DNA from 2 places in the Desulfofundulus salinus genome. Region 2 is predicted to be linked to the other one. Evidence: predicted binding sites of a transcription regulator. Region 2 holds the regulator's gene; the other holds the start of a gene.

Region 1 (8,512 bases), 270 kb from region 2:
AAAATCGGGGCGGTGGTGGTGCAGGTAAACCCCATGTACACCGAGCGGGAACTGGAGCATCTTCTGGTGGATTCAGGGGCTGAAGTAATCATTGCCTATGACGCCCTTTATCCTCGCCTTAAGTGTCTCCGGGGAGCGACTCCCTTAAAACACGTAATTTTATTTAGCCTGGGCCAGCCGCAGTGCGCGGCCGATCCGGATGTCCTGCAGGCGGAAAAAATGATGGCCGGTGCCCCGCCCAGTCCGCCGGTGGTAAAGATCAATCCCGTGGAGGATCTGGCGGTACTGCAATATACCGGCGGCACCACCGGCATACCCAAAGGGGCCATGCTTACCCACCGCAATGTGGTGGCCAACGCCCTGCAGATGGTGGCCTGGTTTGCCGGCTGTCAGTACGGGCAGGAGCGGGTACTTTCGGTGCTTCCCTTTTTCCACGTCTACGGTATGACCGTGGCCATGAATTTTGCGGTGGTTATTGCGGCCACCCAGATCATTTTGCCCCGCTTTGAAATAAACCAGGTTCTTGAGTGTATCAATGCCTACCGGCCCACCCTTTTTCCCGGCGTTCCCACCATGTACGTGGCCTTTAACAACCACCCCGAGGTTAAAAAGTATGACGTACGTTCCATCAAGTATTGCATCAGCGGCTCGGCGCCTTTGCCCGTGGAGGTGGCGGAAAAGTTTGAAGAACTAACCGGCGGTTACCTGGTGGAGGGCTACGGCCTTTCGGAAACCTCCCCGGTGACCCATTGCAACCCCCTGCGGGGAAAACGCAAGGTGGGTAGCATCGGCCTGCCCCTGCCGGATACCCTGTGCAAGATCGTGGACCCGGAAACAGGTGATCGGGAGTTGCCTCCAGGGGAAGCCGGTGAGCTTTGTATCAAGGGACCCCAGGTGATGAAGGGTTACTGGAATATGCCCGGGGAGACGGCCCATGCCCTGCGGGACGGCTGGGTTTATACCGGGGACATAGCCAGGATGGACGAAGAAGGCTATTTCTATATTGTGGATCGCAAGAAGGACATGATTATTGCGGGCGGATTTAATATCTATCCGCGGGAGGTTGAAGAAGTTTTGTTTGAACATCCCAAGGTGCTTGAGGCAGTGGTGGCCGGGATACCCGACCCCTACCGGGGAGAAACGGTGAAAGCCTTTGTAGTTTTAAAACAGGGGGAGAAGGCTACGGAACAGGAACTGATCCAGTATTGCCGCGGTAAGCTGGCGGCCTACAAGGTGCCGCGGCAGGTAGAATTCAGGGACAGCTTGCCTAAGACCGTTGTGGGTAAGGTGTTGCGCCGTTGCCTGCGGGAGGAGGCACTGGCCAGACAGAAGAAATAGTGTTCATAAGATTTATCCGCGGTGGCAGGGATCGGCTGTCCTTTGTAGAAGTTATAAATATATATAATCTTTTGCATGGGAGATGGAGAGGATGGCCGAAGCCAAAAAACAACAAAAAGAAGTGGTTATTACTTTAAACGGCGTGGAGCTTGTAATACCGCCGGGGGCCAGAGTAAAAGATGTGGCCGCGGCCGCCGGGGTCGAAATTCCTGCCCTAAAAGTGGACCCGGAAAAATGTAAGGGCTGCCAGATGTGCACTAAAGCCTGTGAAACGGGCGCCATTTCGGGCAACAAAAAGGAGCCCCATTCCATTGACCAGGCCCTGTGTATCCGCTGCGGTGAATGTCTGGCAAAGTGCAAGCTGGGAGCCATTGTTCCTGCTTAAAGGTAAAATTCAAACCAGGCCTTTGTGGGGGGCCTGGTTTTTAGCTGCCCGTTAGCCCGGTCAAAAAGCAAAGGAGGTGAAAAGGGTGAAAGAAAAACAAAACATTTCCGTGGAGCCCCGGGTATTGGAAGCCGTAAAGCAGGCCGCGGTTGGCGGCCGGTTGACCTGTACGGCGGCTCGCCGGCTGGCCGGGGAACTTAACGTGCCGGTACGGCTGGTGGGGGCGGCCTGCGACGCCCTGGGGATCAAGATCAAAGCCTGTGAGCTGGGTTGTTTTTAGGGCAAAATAATACGTTCCCCATGGGTATAAATATTCAACCTCTCCCCCCGGGCAAATCCCACCACGGTAATGCCCATCTCACTGGCCATTTCCAGGGCCAGGTCCGTGGGCGCACCCCGGGCAATGAGGATGGGGATGCCCATGCGGGCCACCTTGACCAGGATTTCCGAAGAAACGCGGCCGCTGAAAACCAGAAGTTTATCCTTTAATTCCATTCCATCCAGAAAAGCGCGGCCAAAAATTTTATCCACGGCGTTGTGACGGCCGATGTCCTCGTAAAGCAGCAGGCGTTGGCTCCCGGAATACAGGGCAGCACTGTGGGTGCCGCCGGTGGTTTGAAACAGAGCGGCATTTTCTTCCAGTTCCCGGCTGAACTCAAGTATTGCACCGGCCCTGACGACCAGGGGCGAGGTTACCGGTGATATACCCCGGGCATCATTGACAAAATAAAAAGAAGAGCGACCCCGGCCGCAGCAGGTGGTGATGTAACGCTTTAAAAAATGCTGGCGGGTGGGAACCGGCCCGGAAGTTTCCACCCAGATCAGTCCTTCCTCGGGCCGGATAAAGATATCCTTTAAGTCCGTGCGCCTCTGGAGGATGCCTTCGGAACAGAGGAAACCCACCGCCAGTTCTTCCAGGTTGCCGGGGGAACAGACCAGGGTAACCAGTTCCTCGTCGTTTAAAAATAAAGTAACCGGGACTTCCCTTGCCACTTCATCTTCAACGGTCACCATACGGTCGCCGGTTACTTTTTTCACCATGACGGTGGTGGTTTCAGGTACGGCCATGGGTTTAACCTCCTTTACTCATTAAACCCATTTTATCTTTCCTGGTCTTTTGCTTCAACTGTAAAGGCAGTGTTGCAAACGTTTTTGTGTCCCGACCTTACATGCGATGGAGGTGTTGGCCATGTGGCGGGTAGGTATTCTCACGGCCAGTGACAAAGGGTCCCGGGGTGAACGGGAGGATAAGAGCGCGCAGGTGATCCGGGATATGGTGGCCGGCATCGGGGGAGAAGTGGTGTCTTACCGTATTGTGCCTGATGACCTGGATGTCTTGAAGGAAATACTCATTAAAATGGCCGACCAGGAGAAGCTGGACTTGATTTTAACCACCGGGGGTACAGGCTTCAGCCCGCGGGATAACACCCCCGAGGCGACCCGGGCGGTTATTGAGCGGGAAGTGCCGGGTATTCCCGAGGCGATACGCTACGAAAGCCTCAAAAAAACGCCCCGGGCCATGCTGAGCCGGGCGGTGGCCGGCATCCGTCACCAAACGCTCATCATCAACCTGCCGGGCAGTGCTAAGGCAGTACGGGAATGCCTGGAGGTAATATTGCCGGCCCTTTCCCACGGGTTGGAAATATTGACCGGTCGGAGTGGGGAGTGCGGGGCGGACTAAGGGGAGTTCTGCCCGCGGTAAAAGCTTACGGCCGGATCATTGAGCTTTTCTGTGTAAAACGTGACCAATATCTAAGCGCCCTGGCGGGTGTTTTTGTTTTGCATGTATAAAGTATTTTTTTTGTGGGGAAAATGTTTCTAGGAAGGCTAAGAAATGTTTGGGCAAGAAGTAATGATAATAGCTCAATGGCGGGAGAAAATGCGAGATAATATCAGGTAATTTGCCTTGAGCGGTTAAAAAGGGGGATTAAGTCTTTTGAGGGCAGTTGCTTTTTGCCCTTCCCCCTTTATATTATAATACTTGGTATTAGCACTCGGTTTAAATGAGTGCTAACAATAGAAGAAAACAATCTCTTATAAGGAGGGGTTTTAGGTGAGGATTAGACCATTAGGTGAACGGGTGGTTGTCAAGCCGCTGCCCAGCGAGGAGAAGACCAAGGGGGGCATTGTGCTGCCTGAAACCGCCAAGGAAAAGCCCCAGGAGGGGGAAGTGGTGGCGGTAGGTCCCGGCCGCCTGCTGGAAAATGGCACCCGTGTACCTATTGATCTCAAAGTCGGGGACAGGGTTTTGTTCTCCAAGTATGCCGGTAACGAGGTCAAGATAGATGATGAAGAATATCTGATCATGCGCGAAGCCGACATCCTTGGGGTTATTGAAAAGTAAATGGTGCTTTGGAACGCGTGATCAAAATATCTAAGGAGGTCGAGGAAATTGGCTGGTAAAGAGATTATTTTCCGGGAAGAAGCACGCCGTGCCCTGGAAAGAGGCGTAAATGCTCTGGCTGAAGCGGTGCGGGTTACCCTGGGACCAAAGGGCCGCAACGTGGTGCTGGAGAAGAAGTTTGGTTCTCCCATGATCACCAACGACGGTGTGACCATTGCCCGGGAAATTGAATTAACCGATCCCTTTGAGAATATGGGCGCCCAGCTGGTTAAAGAAGTAGCCACCAAGACCAATGACGTGGCCGGTGATGGTACCACCACTGCTACTGTGCTGGCCCAGGCCATTGTGCGGGAAGGTCTAAAGAACGTAGCAGCTGGGGCCAACCCGATGATCGTCAAGCGGGGCATTGAAAAGGCGGTAGAAAAAGCCGTAGAGGCAATCAAAGCGGCCGCCAAGCCGGTGGAAAGCAAGGCTGCCATTGCCCAGGTAGCTTCCATTTCGGCCAACGATCCGTCCATCGGCGAATTGATCTCTGAAGCCATGGAAAAGGTGGGCAAGGACGGTGTAATTACCGTCGAGGAATCCAAGGGTATCGGCACCACCCTGGAAGTGGTGGAAGGGATGAACTTCGACCGGGGTTACATATCTCCGTACATGATCACCGATACCGAGAAGATGGAGGCCATTCTCAACGATCCTTACATCCTCATTACCGACCGGAAGATCAGCGCCGTGGCCGATCTGCTGCCCATTCTGGAAAGGATCGTCCAGGCCGGCAAGCCGCTCTTGATCATTGCCGAGGATGTGGAAGGCGAGGCCCTGGCCACCCTGGTGCTGAACAAGCTGCGTGGCACCCTGTCCTGCGTGGCCGTCAAGGCTCCCGGCTTTGGTGACCGGCGCAAGGCCATGCTGGAGGACATCGCCATTCTTACCGGAGGTACTGTAATCAGCGAAGAGCTGGGCTTGAAGCTGGATAAGGCTACCATCGACATGCTCGGCCGGGCCTCCAAGGTACGGGTGAAGAAGGAAGAAACCATCATTGTCGGCGGTGCCGGTTCCCAGGACAAGATTAATGCCCGGATCGCCTCCATCAAGAAGCAAATCGAAGAAACTACCTCCGACTTTGACCGGGAGAAGCTGCAGGAGCGTCTGGCCAAGCTGGCTGGCGGCGTAGCGGTGATCCAGGTTGGCGCAGCCACTGAAACTGAAATGAAGGAGAAGAAGCTGCGTATCGAGGACGCCCTGAACGCCACCCGGGCTGCCGTGGAGGAAGGTATTGTCTCCGGTGGCGGCGTGGCCTATGTGGCAGCCATCAAGGCTTTGGACAATATCGAAACCAGCAGCCTGGATGAAAAAGTCGGTGTGGACATTGTACGCCGGGCCCTGGAAGAACCCCTGCGGCAAATTGCCAACAACGCCGGTGCGGAAGGTTCCGTAGTGGTGGAAAAGGTCAGGGCCCTGCCCGATGGTATGGGCTTCAACGCCTTGACTGGCGAGTATGTGAACATGATTGAAGCCGGTATTGTGGACCCGGCCAAGGTCACCCGGTCTGCCCTGCAGAATGCCGCTTCCATTGCCGCTATGATTCTGACCACTGAAACCCTGGTGGCGGAAAAGCCGGAAAAGGAAAAGGATACCGGCATGGGTGGCGGAATGCCTCCAATGTAAGGTAAAACGAACATTGAAAAGCCCCCGTGTTCCTTGCGCGGGGGCCTTTTATTTTCCGGGCAACCTTTTTGTCGGAAAAATTTTCGCCACTCACCCGGTACCTATGTGGGAAAAATTTTTTATAAGCCGGGAGGAAAAAGAGAGTTTATGTAGCAGTAGTAATCCCGGGGCCGGCTTTTCATTTTAATGATTTCCCACCGTTTCCGGGGGTATGTTATTTCCGGGGCTTCTTTATACCTTAGGAGGTTGGTTGCATGCGCCTTTTTAATGACGTGACGGAATTGATCGGGGCAACGCCCCTGGTCCGCTTGCAAAAGATAGCTTCCGATCTGCCTGCTGCTGTTTTGGCCAAGCTGGAGTATTTTAACCCCGGTGGCAGCGTTAAAGACCGGATTGCTTACAACATGATCCGTGAGGCGGAGGAAAAAGGATTAATCAACAAGGATACCGTAATCATCGAGCCTACAAGCGGCAATACCGGCATTGGCCTGGCCATGGTTTGCGCGGCCCGGGGTTACCGGCTGGTGCTGACCATGCCTGAAACCATGAGTCTGGAACGGCGCAGGCTTCTCGCCGCTTACGGGGCCGAAGTGGTTCTTACCCCCGGGAACGAGGGCATGGCCGGGGCCGTACGCAAAGCCCGGGAACTGGCGGCCTCCCATCCCAATGCCTTTATGCCGCAACAATTTGCCAACCCGGCCAACCCGGCCGCCCACCGGGCCACCACCGCCGAAGAAATCTGGCGGGATACCGGAGGGGAAGTGGATTTCTTTGTGGCCGGTGTTGGTACTGGAGGTACCATTACCGGGGTAGCCTCCGTTCTGAAAGCCCGCCGTCCCTCCCTGAGGGCGGTGGCGGTGGAACCGGCCGCCTCACCGGTGCTTTCCGGCGGGAAGCCCGGCCCGCACAAAATTCAGGGCATCGGCGCGGGCTTTGTACCGGAAGTAATAGATATGGCTTTGCTGGACGAGATTGTAAAGGTGGCCGATGAAGATGCGCTGAACACCGCCCGTCGTCTGGCCCGGGAGGAGGGCCTGCTGGTGGGTATTTCTTCGGGGGCGGCCGTCTGGGCGGCTTTACAGGTGGCCGGCCGGCCGGAAAACCGGGGTAAGACCGTGGTGGTTTTGCTCCCGGACACCGGGGAGCGTTATTTGTCTACCGGGTTGTTTGTATAGGCTCACTTGTGTGAAAACCAGAGGTTTATTCCGGTCGTAAAAGCCGGGTTGTTAGCCCGTGGGGCGACTGGTATTTTGACAATAGTTGTCCGGGGTAAAGCTTCCGGATTTGCCCGGTGGAAGTTCACTTGCCTGGCAGGAATCTCTGCTTGATTGGTAGAATATGAAGGGCAGTCCTGGTTGTTCAAAGTAGGAGACTTGATGAATGAGCATGCCTCAAAAAGCGCCAGAATATCGCTCCCTTGAAGAGGGGCCAGGGTCATTAACCACCGGCCTGGAGCGCCCCTTTGTCAATCCCTACCTGGCCATCCTGATGGGGGTGGTGGGAGCCGCCTTTTCTTCCATCTTTACCAAACTCGCCATGGCTCCACCTCTGGTCATTGCCTTCTACCGGTTGGGGTTTACCGTGCTCATGATTGCTCCCATTGCCCTGACCAGGGGACGGGAAGAACTGCGCTCCATGGGCCGGCGTGACATAATGCTGGCCTGCCTTTCCGGCGTGTTGCTGGCATTGCATTTCACTGCCTGGATTACTTCCCTTGAGTACACATCCATTGCCAGCTCCACCGTGCTGGTCACCATGCAACCCTTATTTGTGGTTTTAGGTGGCTACCTTATCTTTAAAGAAAAAATTGCCCGCACGGGGCTTGTGGGGGCATCCCTGGCTTTAACCGGCAGCATTATTGTGGGTGTGGGTGATTTTCAGATCGGTGGGCAGGCTTTCTGGGGAGATATCCTGGCTTTTGCCGGGGCCATTTTTATTGCCGGCTATGTATTGATCGGGCGCGGTTTACGGCACCGCCTGTCATTATTCCCGTACATTTTTGTTGTTTACGGGGCCAGTACCGTGACTTTGTTCCTGGGTGCGCTGCTCACCGGTTTGTCCTTTTTTCCTTACCCGCCCTTCACATGGCTGTGGTTTTTCCTCCTGGCCCTGGTGCCCACCATTTTCGGGCATACCATTTTTAACTGGGCCCTGCGTTATGTCAAGGCTGCCGTGGTCTCAGTGAGTATACTTGGCGAGCCGGTGGGGGCAACCATTCTGGCTTATATCATTTTTCACCAGGTACCTTCACCCTTACAGCTTGTGGGCGGGGCGATTATTATCACGGGTCTGGCCATTTTTATCCGGGCGGCAGCAGAAAAATAGATTATTCTATTTTGCGGCTGTGGGGGGCGTTCTGTGAATGGGCTTCATTTATTATCCACCAAAGCGGGCTGGGTTGGTACTGCCTGGGGTAAGCAGGGGCTGCTGGTCCTGACATTTCCCCGTCCAAGCCGGGAGGAAGCCCTGACTGCCCTGCAGGATGAACCAATGCCTGTAAAAATTAATGAAACCAGCGAGCCTGCCGTAAAAAGGTGGCCTCTGATCCTGGAAGAAAGGCTGAACCATTACTTCCAGGGCCGGCCGCTTTCCTTTGCGGATATTCCCGTGGATCTTTCCTGGTGCACCCCTTTTGTGGCCCGGGTGCTGGATTTTGTACGGCGCATCGGGTACGGTGAATTATGGTCGTACCAGCAGGTGGCGGCAGCCGTCGGGAATCCCCGGGCCGCCCGGGCCGTGGGCGGGGCTTTGGGGGCCAACCGGGTTCCTCTGGTCAT
Region 2 (8,512 bases):
ACTCCCGGTGGCGGGCTGCGAGCAATTGTCCCGGACCACCATGATGGCTGAAACGGTAATTCTGGGCCTCCGCCTTATAGAGGGACTGGATCTGGAGAAATTTGCAGCCCGTTTTGGGAAAAATATTGAAGAGGTTTTTGGTGAGCAGATAAAAAAATTGAACAGTTTGGGCCTATTGGAAATTAATTCCGGGTGCCTGGGGTTGACTTCGCGGGGTTTACCCCTGGCCAATGCTGTCTTTCGGGAGTTTGTGTTACCTTGACAAATGTTCAGCCCGGTGCTATGTTTAACTTAAAAGGGTTTAGCACTCAGCACAATCGAGTGCTAACAAAGGGGGTGTTAAGGGTGAGAATGGATGCCCGCAAGCAGGATATCCTTCTGGCCATTATCACCGATTACATTGCCACCGCTGAACCGGTGGGTTCCCGCACTATAGCCCGGAAATACCGGCTGGGTATCAGTCCGGCCACCATCCGCAATGAAATGGCCGATCTGGAGGAGATGGGTTATATTGAACAACCCCATACCTCTGCCGGACGAATTCCTTCGGAGTTAGGATACCGGTATTACGTGGATTATTTGATGAAACGGCGGGAACTAACCGCCGAGGAAGAAGAGTTGATCCGCAAAAGCTATCACCAAAAAGTGCGGGATGTGGGAGAGGTAATTCAACGCACAGGACAATTACTGTCCCAGTTGACCCAGTACGCCGCCATGGTGCTGCCGCCCAAAATCGGCACCAGCAGCTTTAAATACATTCGCCTGGTTCAACTGGGTCCCGAGCAGGCCATGCTGGTCGCCATTATGGATAGCGGCACCGTGCACCACCGGATTATTGATATACCCAGTGGCATAACCTCCGGGGACCTGGAAACCATCTCCGCGGTGCTGAATGCCAAACTTCAGGGCCGCACCATGGACAGCATTAAGCTCACCCTGGTGAAGGAAATTTATTTTGAACTGGCCAAGCAAAAGCACATTATTGAACTGGCCATGGAACTATTGCAGGACAGCCTGACCAGGCAGCCGGAGGACAGAATATATCTTGGCGGGATCCTAAATATACTAAATCAACCGGAATTCCATAATGTGGAGAAGGTTAAAACCTTGCTCAGCCTGCTGGAACAGGAAAGTCTTCTGTGCAATTTATTAGCTGACGATGTGGGCAAAGAAGGCGTTACCGTGCGCATTGGCCGGGAGATCCGCTGCCGGCAGATGAGCAACTGCAGTATGGTCGTGGCCACCTACCGGTTGAAAGGGAAGCCCGTTGGGTCTATTGGCGTTTTGGGTCCGACCCGCATGGATTACGCCAGGGTGGTCACCGTAGTGGAATGTTTGACCAAAAACCTTTCCCGTGCCCTGGAAGATCTCCTGGGCGGTGGGGACAAATAAGGGGGAGCGGGTTTTGAGTCTCAAGCAGCAGGCCAGCACGGGCACGGAAGTGGATGAGCGGCTGGCGGCCCTGGTCACCAATGCCAACGCCATTCGTGCCATTGCTTCGGCAGTAGAGGGTACCCTGGGGCCAAAGGGCCTGGATACCATGCTGGTGGATAAGTTTGGTGAAGTGGTCATCACCAACGACGGGGTAACCATCCTCACCATGATGGAGGCCAATCATCCCGCGGCCCGGATGTTAATCAATATTGCCAGGGCCCAGCAGGAGGAAATTGGCGACGGTACCACCACCGCTACCGTAATGGCCGGGGCCATGGTTGGTGCCGGGGTGGAGCAGGTGGCCCGGGGAGTGCCGGTAGCCCGGGTTATTGAGGGCATCCGGGCGGGAGTAAAGCGGGGCCTGGAGGTTATGATGCAAAAGGCCCGGCCGGTGGCAGATCTGGACGACCCATTAATCTATCAAGTTGCCCTGGTGGCCGGCCGGGGGCACGAGGATATTGCGGCCCTGGTGGTTCAGGCAGCCAGGATGATTGGCCGGGAAAAGCTCTTAGACCGGGCCTTTCGCTTTTCCGATACGGTTATGGCCGAAGAAGGTGCCGATAACCAGGTTTTTATGGGCGTGATTGTGAACAAGGAGCCCATGAACCGCCAGATGCCCCGGGAATTGACGAATGTTGGGGTGCTGGTAATTGATGATGCCCTGGAGCCGGAGGAAATAGAGGAGGAAGCCCTGGCCACCGAAGCCGGCTTTGCCCGTTACATGGAGTTGCAGAATCAGTTCCGGGAAAACATACAGAAAATTATTGACCTGCAGGTGGGACTGGTGCTGGCCGACCGGGGCGTCCATGACGTTGCCGAAGAAATGCTTACCGATGCCGGCATCATGGTCGTCCAGAGGGTGGCCAACAAAGAGCTCCGCCGTGTGGCGGAACACACCGGGGCGCGGATGATCAAGCGCACCGGGTTGAAGAAGGATTTGGAACAGATCAAGCAGTGCCTCGGCCGTTGCCGCCGGGTTTTTCATGATGAAAAGCTGGAACAGGTCTGGATTCAGGATGGCAGCGGCAAGCCAATGGCTACGGTGCTGGTGGGTGCCGCTACCGCCGAGGTGGTAGGGGAAAGGGAGCGCATTGCCAGGGATGCCGCTTCCGCCGTACAGGCAGCCGTGAGGGGAGGAGTCGTCCCCGGCGGGGGAGCTTTAGAGCTGGCCGTGGCCCGGGAGGTGGAAAAGGTCCGGGCCTCCATGCGCGGCATGACCGCCTACGGGGTGGATTGCGTGGTGGAAGCTTTGAAACGCCCCCTGGCCCAGATTGTGGCCAATGCTGGCTTCAACCCCCTGGAAAAGATTGGCGATGTCATGGCCGCTCAGGTGGAGACGGGAAACGATGCCCTGGCCGTGGATTGCGATACCGGCCAGGTGGCGGATATGTATGAGCTGGGAGTAGTAGACCCCGTTTTGGTGAAGACTTACGCCTTTAAAGCCGCCGGGGAGATTGCCGAAGCCATTTTACGGATTGATACCATCATCAAGAAGCGGGAAGACAGGGAGGCAAACCCGAAACAAGCGACGGACTTATAACTGGCGAGGTGACGGAGATGGAAGGACAAAAAGTCCCTCAAGATATAGAGGCTAAGGAAACCTGGCCTGATGGTGCCGCCCAGGAAAGCCCACCGGCAGGGGAATCCGGCAGTGAAGCCCAAAATGCCCCTGCCGGTCAAGACGGTTTGCCGGACGATGGACAGCAGCCGGCGGGTGAATCCCGGCAGGAAGTGGATGTGAAGGAGCTGGAGCGACGCCTGGCCGAACAAACGGCCCTGGCCCAGGATTATTTCCAGCGCCTGGCAAGGATGCAGGCCGATTTTGAAAATTACCGGCGCCGCATGAACCGGGAGCGGGAGGAATGGTTTAAATATGCTTCCCAGCCCCTGGTGGCGGAGCTGTTGTCCGTACTGGATAACTTTGAGCGGGCACTGGCGGCCCGGGAGGAGGACCCCGCCCGGGTGGTGGCGGGGGTGGAAATGATCTACCGCCAGCTGAAGGAAATTCTTGCCAGAGAGGGACTTTCTCCCGTGCCGGCGGTAAATGAACCCTTTGATCCTGCCAAACACGAGGCAATCATGCAGGAAGAAACCGATGCTTACCCGGACAACACCGTCATAGAGGAACTGCGCCGGGGTTACTATTTTAAGGACCGGCTGTTGCGGCCGGCCATGGTCAAGGTGGCCCGGGCGGTGTCCTCGCCGGAGGAGCAAAATCAAGGGCAGGAAAAAGAAAACAAAGAGAACAACCAGACCAACAGTGTCTGTTAAGGAGGGGAATTTATAGATGGGGAAGGTTATAGGTATTGACCTTGGTACTACCAACTCCTGTATGGCTGTCATGGAAGGCGGCGAGGTAATCGTTATTTCCAACGCCGAGGGAGAACGCATTACTCCTTCGGTGGTTGGTTTTACGAAAACTGGCGAGCGCCTGGTGGGTCAGCTGGCCAAACGCCAGGCCGTAAGCAACCCGGAACGAACTATCAGGTCCATCAAGCGGCACATGGGTACCAATTACAGGGTAAAAATTGATGATAAGGAATATACCCCCGAGGAAATCTCGGCCATGATTCTGCAGAAACTAAAGGCTGACGCCGAGGCCTACCTGGGGGAAAAGGTGGAAAAGGCGGTTATTACCGTACCCGCTTACTTTACCGATTCCCAGCGGCAGGCCACCAAGGACGCAGGTAGAATTGCCGGCCTTGAGGTGCTGCGCATTATCAACGAGCCTACCGCTGCCGCCCTGGCCTACGGGCTGGACAAGGAGGAGGACCAGACCATCCTGGTGTTCGACCTGGGTGGAGGTACCTTCGACGTATCCATACTGGAGCTGGGCGACGGCGTCTTTGAAGTGAAGGCCACCAGCGGAAACAACCGCCTGGGCGGCGACGACTTCGACCAGCGGATCATGGACTGGCTGATCGAGCAGTTCAAGAAAGAGACGGGCATTGATCTGCGCAGCGACCGCATGGCCATGCAGCGGCTGAAGGAAGCTGCGGAAAAGGCCAAAATTGAACTGAGCAGTGTCACTACCACCAATATTAACCTGCCCTTTATTTCCGCCGATGCCAGCGGTCCCAAGCACCTGGATGTGACCCTTACCCGGGCCAAGTTTGAAGAACTGACCGCCGATCTGGTGGAGATGACCATGGGTCCCACCCGGCAGGCCCTGGCGGATGCCGGCCTTGAGCCCAAGGACATCCACAAGGTGATCCTGGTGGGCGGTTCCACCCGGATTCCGGCGGTCCAGGAAGCCATACGCAAGTTTCTGGGCAAGGAGCCCTACAAGGGGATCAACCCGGACGAGTGTGTGGCCATTGGGGCGGCCATTCAGGCCGCAGTGCTGGCCGGCGAGGTCAAAGACGTGCTGCTTCTGGACGTAACGCCCCTCTCCCTGGGCATTGAAACCCTGGGCGGCGTCTTTACCAAGATCATTGAGCGGAATACCACCATTCCCACTTCCAAGAGCCAGATCTTCACCACCGCCGCCGACGGCCAGACCACGGTGGAAATCCATGTGCTCCAGGGCGAACGCCCGATGGCGGCCGACAACAAGACCCTGGGACGGTTTACCCTTACCGGTATTCCCCCGGCACCACGGGGAGTACCGCAAATTGAAGTTAAGTTTGATATCGACGTAAACGGCATTGTCAACGTTTCCGCCAAGGATCTGGCCACCGGCAAGGCCCAGAGCATTACCATCAGCGGCACTTCCCGGCTCTCGGAAGAAGAAATCCAGCGCATGGTTAAAGATGCGGAAAGACATGCCGAGGAAGACCGCAGGCGAAAAGAAGAGGCGGAACTGCGTAACCAGGCGGACAGCATGATTTACCAGGCTGAAAAAACCATTAAGGACCTTGGAGACAAGGCCGATAAGGCCAAGGTGGAAGAAGTGAAGAAGGCCGTGGAAAGGCTGAAAGAAGCCCTGGGCGGAAAGGACATGCAGCTCATCAAATCCCGCATCGATGAACTGACCAAGCCCCTTTATGAATTGTCCGCCCTTCTTTACCAGCAGCATGCCCAGCAGGCCCAGGCCGGCGGTGGCGGCGCTGCCGGTTCCGGGGGCGAAAAAGTGGTGGATGCTGATTACGAGATTAAAGACGATCAGAAGTAATTGGCAGTAGCCGCAGCAATATTGTATAATACTAGCGGATGTGCTTTCGCGTCGCAATTTGTTGTGCGATTTCTTCTGGCCGGTGGTTTATAAAGACGACTGCCGGCCAGGTTTGCATTGTTACCAGGAGGCGTTTGGCAATACAAGAAGGTATAGTCAGGTGGTGGTAACGCCATGGCAAAGCGTGACTACTACGAAATCCTGGGAGTATCACGGGACGCCACGCAGGAAGAAATCAAAAAAGCTTATCGCAAACTGGCCCGGCAGTACCACCCCGACGCCAATCCCAACGATAAGGATGCGGAGGCCAAGTTTAAGGAAATAACTGAAGCCTACGAAGTTTTGAGCGACCCGGAGAAAAGGGCTCAGTATGACCGCTTTGGCCATGCCGCCACCGGTAATCAAGGATTTGGCGGGTTCGAGGGGTTTGGTGGTTTTGGCGGTTTTGGTACCGATTTTGGAGGCCTTGGGGATATTTTCGACATGTTCTTTGGCGGGTCCACCCGGCACAGGCGCGGTCCGGAAAAAGGCGAGGACATCCGGGTGGATCTGGAGCTGTCCTTTAAAGAGGCCGCCTTTGGTCTGGAGAAGGATATCCGGGTACCCCGCATGGAGCCCTGCAGCACCTGTGACGGTACCGGGGCCGCTCCCGGGACCCGTCCTGTGACCTGTCCCGTGTGCGGAGGTTCCGGTCAGATTCAATTTGCCCAGAGTACACCCTTCGGGCGTATTTTCCAATCCCGCACCTGTGACCGTTGCCGCGGTGCAGGCCGCATTATCGAAAAGCCCTGCGCCAACTGTCACGGCAGCGGACAGCTCCGCCGTACCCGGACCATCCACATCAAGATTCCCGCCGGTGTGGACGACGGGACGAGGCTGCGGGTGGCCGGCGAGGGAGAGGCCGGCTTAAGGGGTGGACCGCCGGGAGATCTGTATATTTACATCCGCGTCCGGCCCCACAAGATCTTTAAGCGTGAGGGCAACGATGTGATCATGGAACTGCCCATTTCCTTTGCCCAGGCTGCCCTGGGAGATGAGGTGGAAGTACCTACACTTGAAGGCAAGGCAACCATACGTATTCCCGAGGGCACCCAGCACGGCACCGTCTTCCGCCTGCGGGGTAAGGGTATTCCCGACCTGAGCGGGTACGGACGGGGTGACCAGCTGGTCCGGGTCAAGGTGATGGTTCCCACCAGGCTTACCGAGGAACAGAAGAAGCTGTTACGTCAGTTTGCCCGGTTGAGCGGGGAGAACCCGGCCGGGGTGGAAAAGGGTTTCTTTGATAAAGTCAGGGACGCCTTTATGGGTTAATGGGAGGCCGGTTAATTTGCAGTGGTTGGAAATTGCTATCACTACGCCTGCCGAGTGGGTGGAGGCGGTAAGCAATATGTTTATTGAATTGGGTACCGGCGGGGTGGCCATTGAGGACCCCGCCCTCTTTTCTTTATATTTGCAGGAACCGCAGGATGAGGTGGCTCTGGACCCTCTATCCTTGCCGCGGGAGCCGGTGGTGAAGGCTTACCTGCCCGTGGATGAAAATTTGGACGCCCGTTTGGCCGCCCTGAAAGAGCGGCTTACCGCTGTGGCCGGTGAGGGTATCTTTAACATAAACACTAAAAAGATCAGGGAAGAGGATTGGGCCTGTTCCTGGAAGGCTTATTATAAGCCCGTTTGTGTGGGCAGGAAACTGGTGGTGAAACCCGCCTGGGAAGAATACCGGGCCCTCGCGGGCCAGGTAGTGATCGAAATGGACCCGGGGATGGCCTTTGGCTGCGGCACCCACCCCAGCACGCGCCTTTGTCTTTCCCTGCTGGAGGATGTCCTGGCCGGCGGTGAAGTGGTGGTGGATGTGGGTACGGGTTCGGGCATCCTGGCCATTGCCGCCGCCCTGCTGGGTGCCCGCCGGGTGGTGGCGGTGGACAACGACCCGGTGGCCGTGGCGGCCGCCCGGCAAAATGTAGAGCAAAACCGGGTGCAGGACCTGGTGGAGGTCGTGTGCGGCGATTTACTGGCCAATATTGAAGGCCCCGTGGATGTGGTGGTGGCCAATATCGTGGCCGATGTGATTATTCGCCTGGCCCTCCAGGCGCGGAAGATTCTAAAACCCGACGGCCTCTTTATTGCCTCAGGTATCATCAAGGGACGGGAGCATGATGTCGCTGGCGCCCTGCATTCTCACGGTTTTGAGATTATAGATCGGCGCTGCAGTGGCGAGTGGCATGCCCTGCTGGCCCGTGGGGGGTGCCGGCCATAGGTTATTTCTTTGTTTCCCCGGAGCAGATCACCGGGGGACGGGTGACCATTACCGGGCCCGATGTGGTGCATATTTCCCGGGTGTTGCGCCTTGGACCCGGGGACGTGATCACGGTTATGGACGGGCGGGGCAAGGGGTACCGGGTGAGGTTGACCGGCATCACCGGAACTGCCGTCGAAGGGGTGATCCTGGAGCAATTTATCCCCGGAGGAGAAGCTCCCCTGAAGGTGACCCTGGTCCAGGGGCTTTCCAAGGGCGACAAAATGGACATAATTATACAAAAGAGCACCGAGCTCGGCGTATCCTGTGTTGTTCCTTTAGCCTGCCGCCGTTCCGTGGTCCGGCTTACCCCGGCCAAGGCCCGGGAACGCCAGCAGCGCTGGCAGCGGATAGCCCTAGAAGCGGCCAAGCAGTCCCGCCGGGCAATAGTGCCCCGGGTCACCGAAGTTATGGACCTGCCGGCAGTGCTTGACCTCATATCCCCGGGTGCCCTGGCCCTGATGCCCTGGGAGGAAGAACGAGAGCTTTCCCTGAAAGCAGCCCTCAGAGGGCAGTCCTGCGGGGAAGTGTTTATCTTCATCGGTCCTGAGGGCGGGTTTGCTGCCGGGGAAGTGGCCGTGGCCAGGGAAAGGGGTGTGCTTTCCGTTTCCCTGGGCCCGCGAATTCTGCGCACGGAAACGGCAGGACTGGCCACACTAACTATGATTCTT

What was found. The regulator HrcA, encoded in region 2, represses chaperone genes, less so after heat shock. The targets are predictions, from matches to a motif close to TGTTAGCACTCNNNNNNNNNGAGTGCTAACA.
Region 1: the regulator HrcA is predicted to act here: its motif matches at 3,709-3,739, upstream of groES (co-chaperone GroES).

What each region holds. Positions count from the first base shown of each region.
Region 1 covers NZ_RBWE01000001.1:543,826-552,337, forward strand. The annotation lists gene D7024_RS02795 (long-chain-fatty-acid--CoA ligase) at 1-1,338, shown strand, start outside; gene D7024_RS02800 (4Fe-4S binding protein) at 1,430-1,723, shown strand; gene D7024_RS02805 (hypothetical protein) at 1,809-2,003, shown strand; gene fdhD (formate dehydrogenase accessory sulfurtransferase FdhD) at 2,000-2,791, opposite strand; gene D7024_RS02815 (MogA/MoaB family molybdenum cofactor biosynthesis protein) at 2,913-3,404, shown strand; gene groES (co-chaperone GroES) at 3,777-4,067, shown strand; gene groL (chaperonin GroEL) at 4,116-5,735, shown strand; gene cysK (cysteine synthase A) at 5,990-6,910, shown strand; gene D7024_RS02835 (DMT family transporter) at 7,122-8,060, shown strand; gene D7024_RS02840 (methylated-DNA--[protein]-cysteine S-methyltransferase) at 8,094-8,512, shown strand, end outside.
Region 2 covers NZ_RBWE01000001.1:815,747-824,258, forward strand. The annotation lists gene hemW (radical SAM family heme chaperone HemW) at 1-262, shown strand, start outside; gene hrcA (heat-inducible transcriptional repressor HrcA) at 346-1,392, shown strand; gene D7024_RS04165 (TCP-1/cpn60 chaperonin family protein) at 1,406-2,974, shown strand; gene grpE (nucleotide exchange factor GrpE) at 2,992-3,705, shown strand; gene dnaK (molecular chaperone DnaK) at 3,722-5,548, shown strand; gene dnaJ (molecular chaperone DnaJ) at 5,723-6,859, shown strand; gene prmA (50S ribosomal protein L11 methyltransferase) at 6,876-7,802, shown strand; gene D7024_RS04190 (16S rRNA (uracil(1498)-N(3))-methyltransferase) at 7,799-8,512, shown strand, end outside.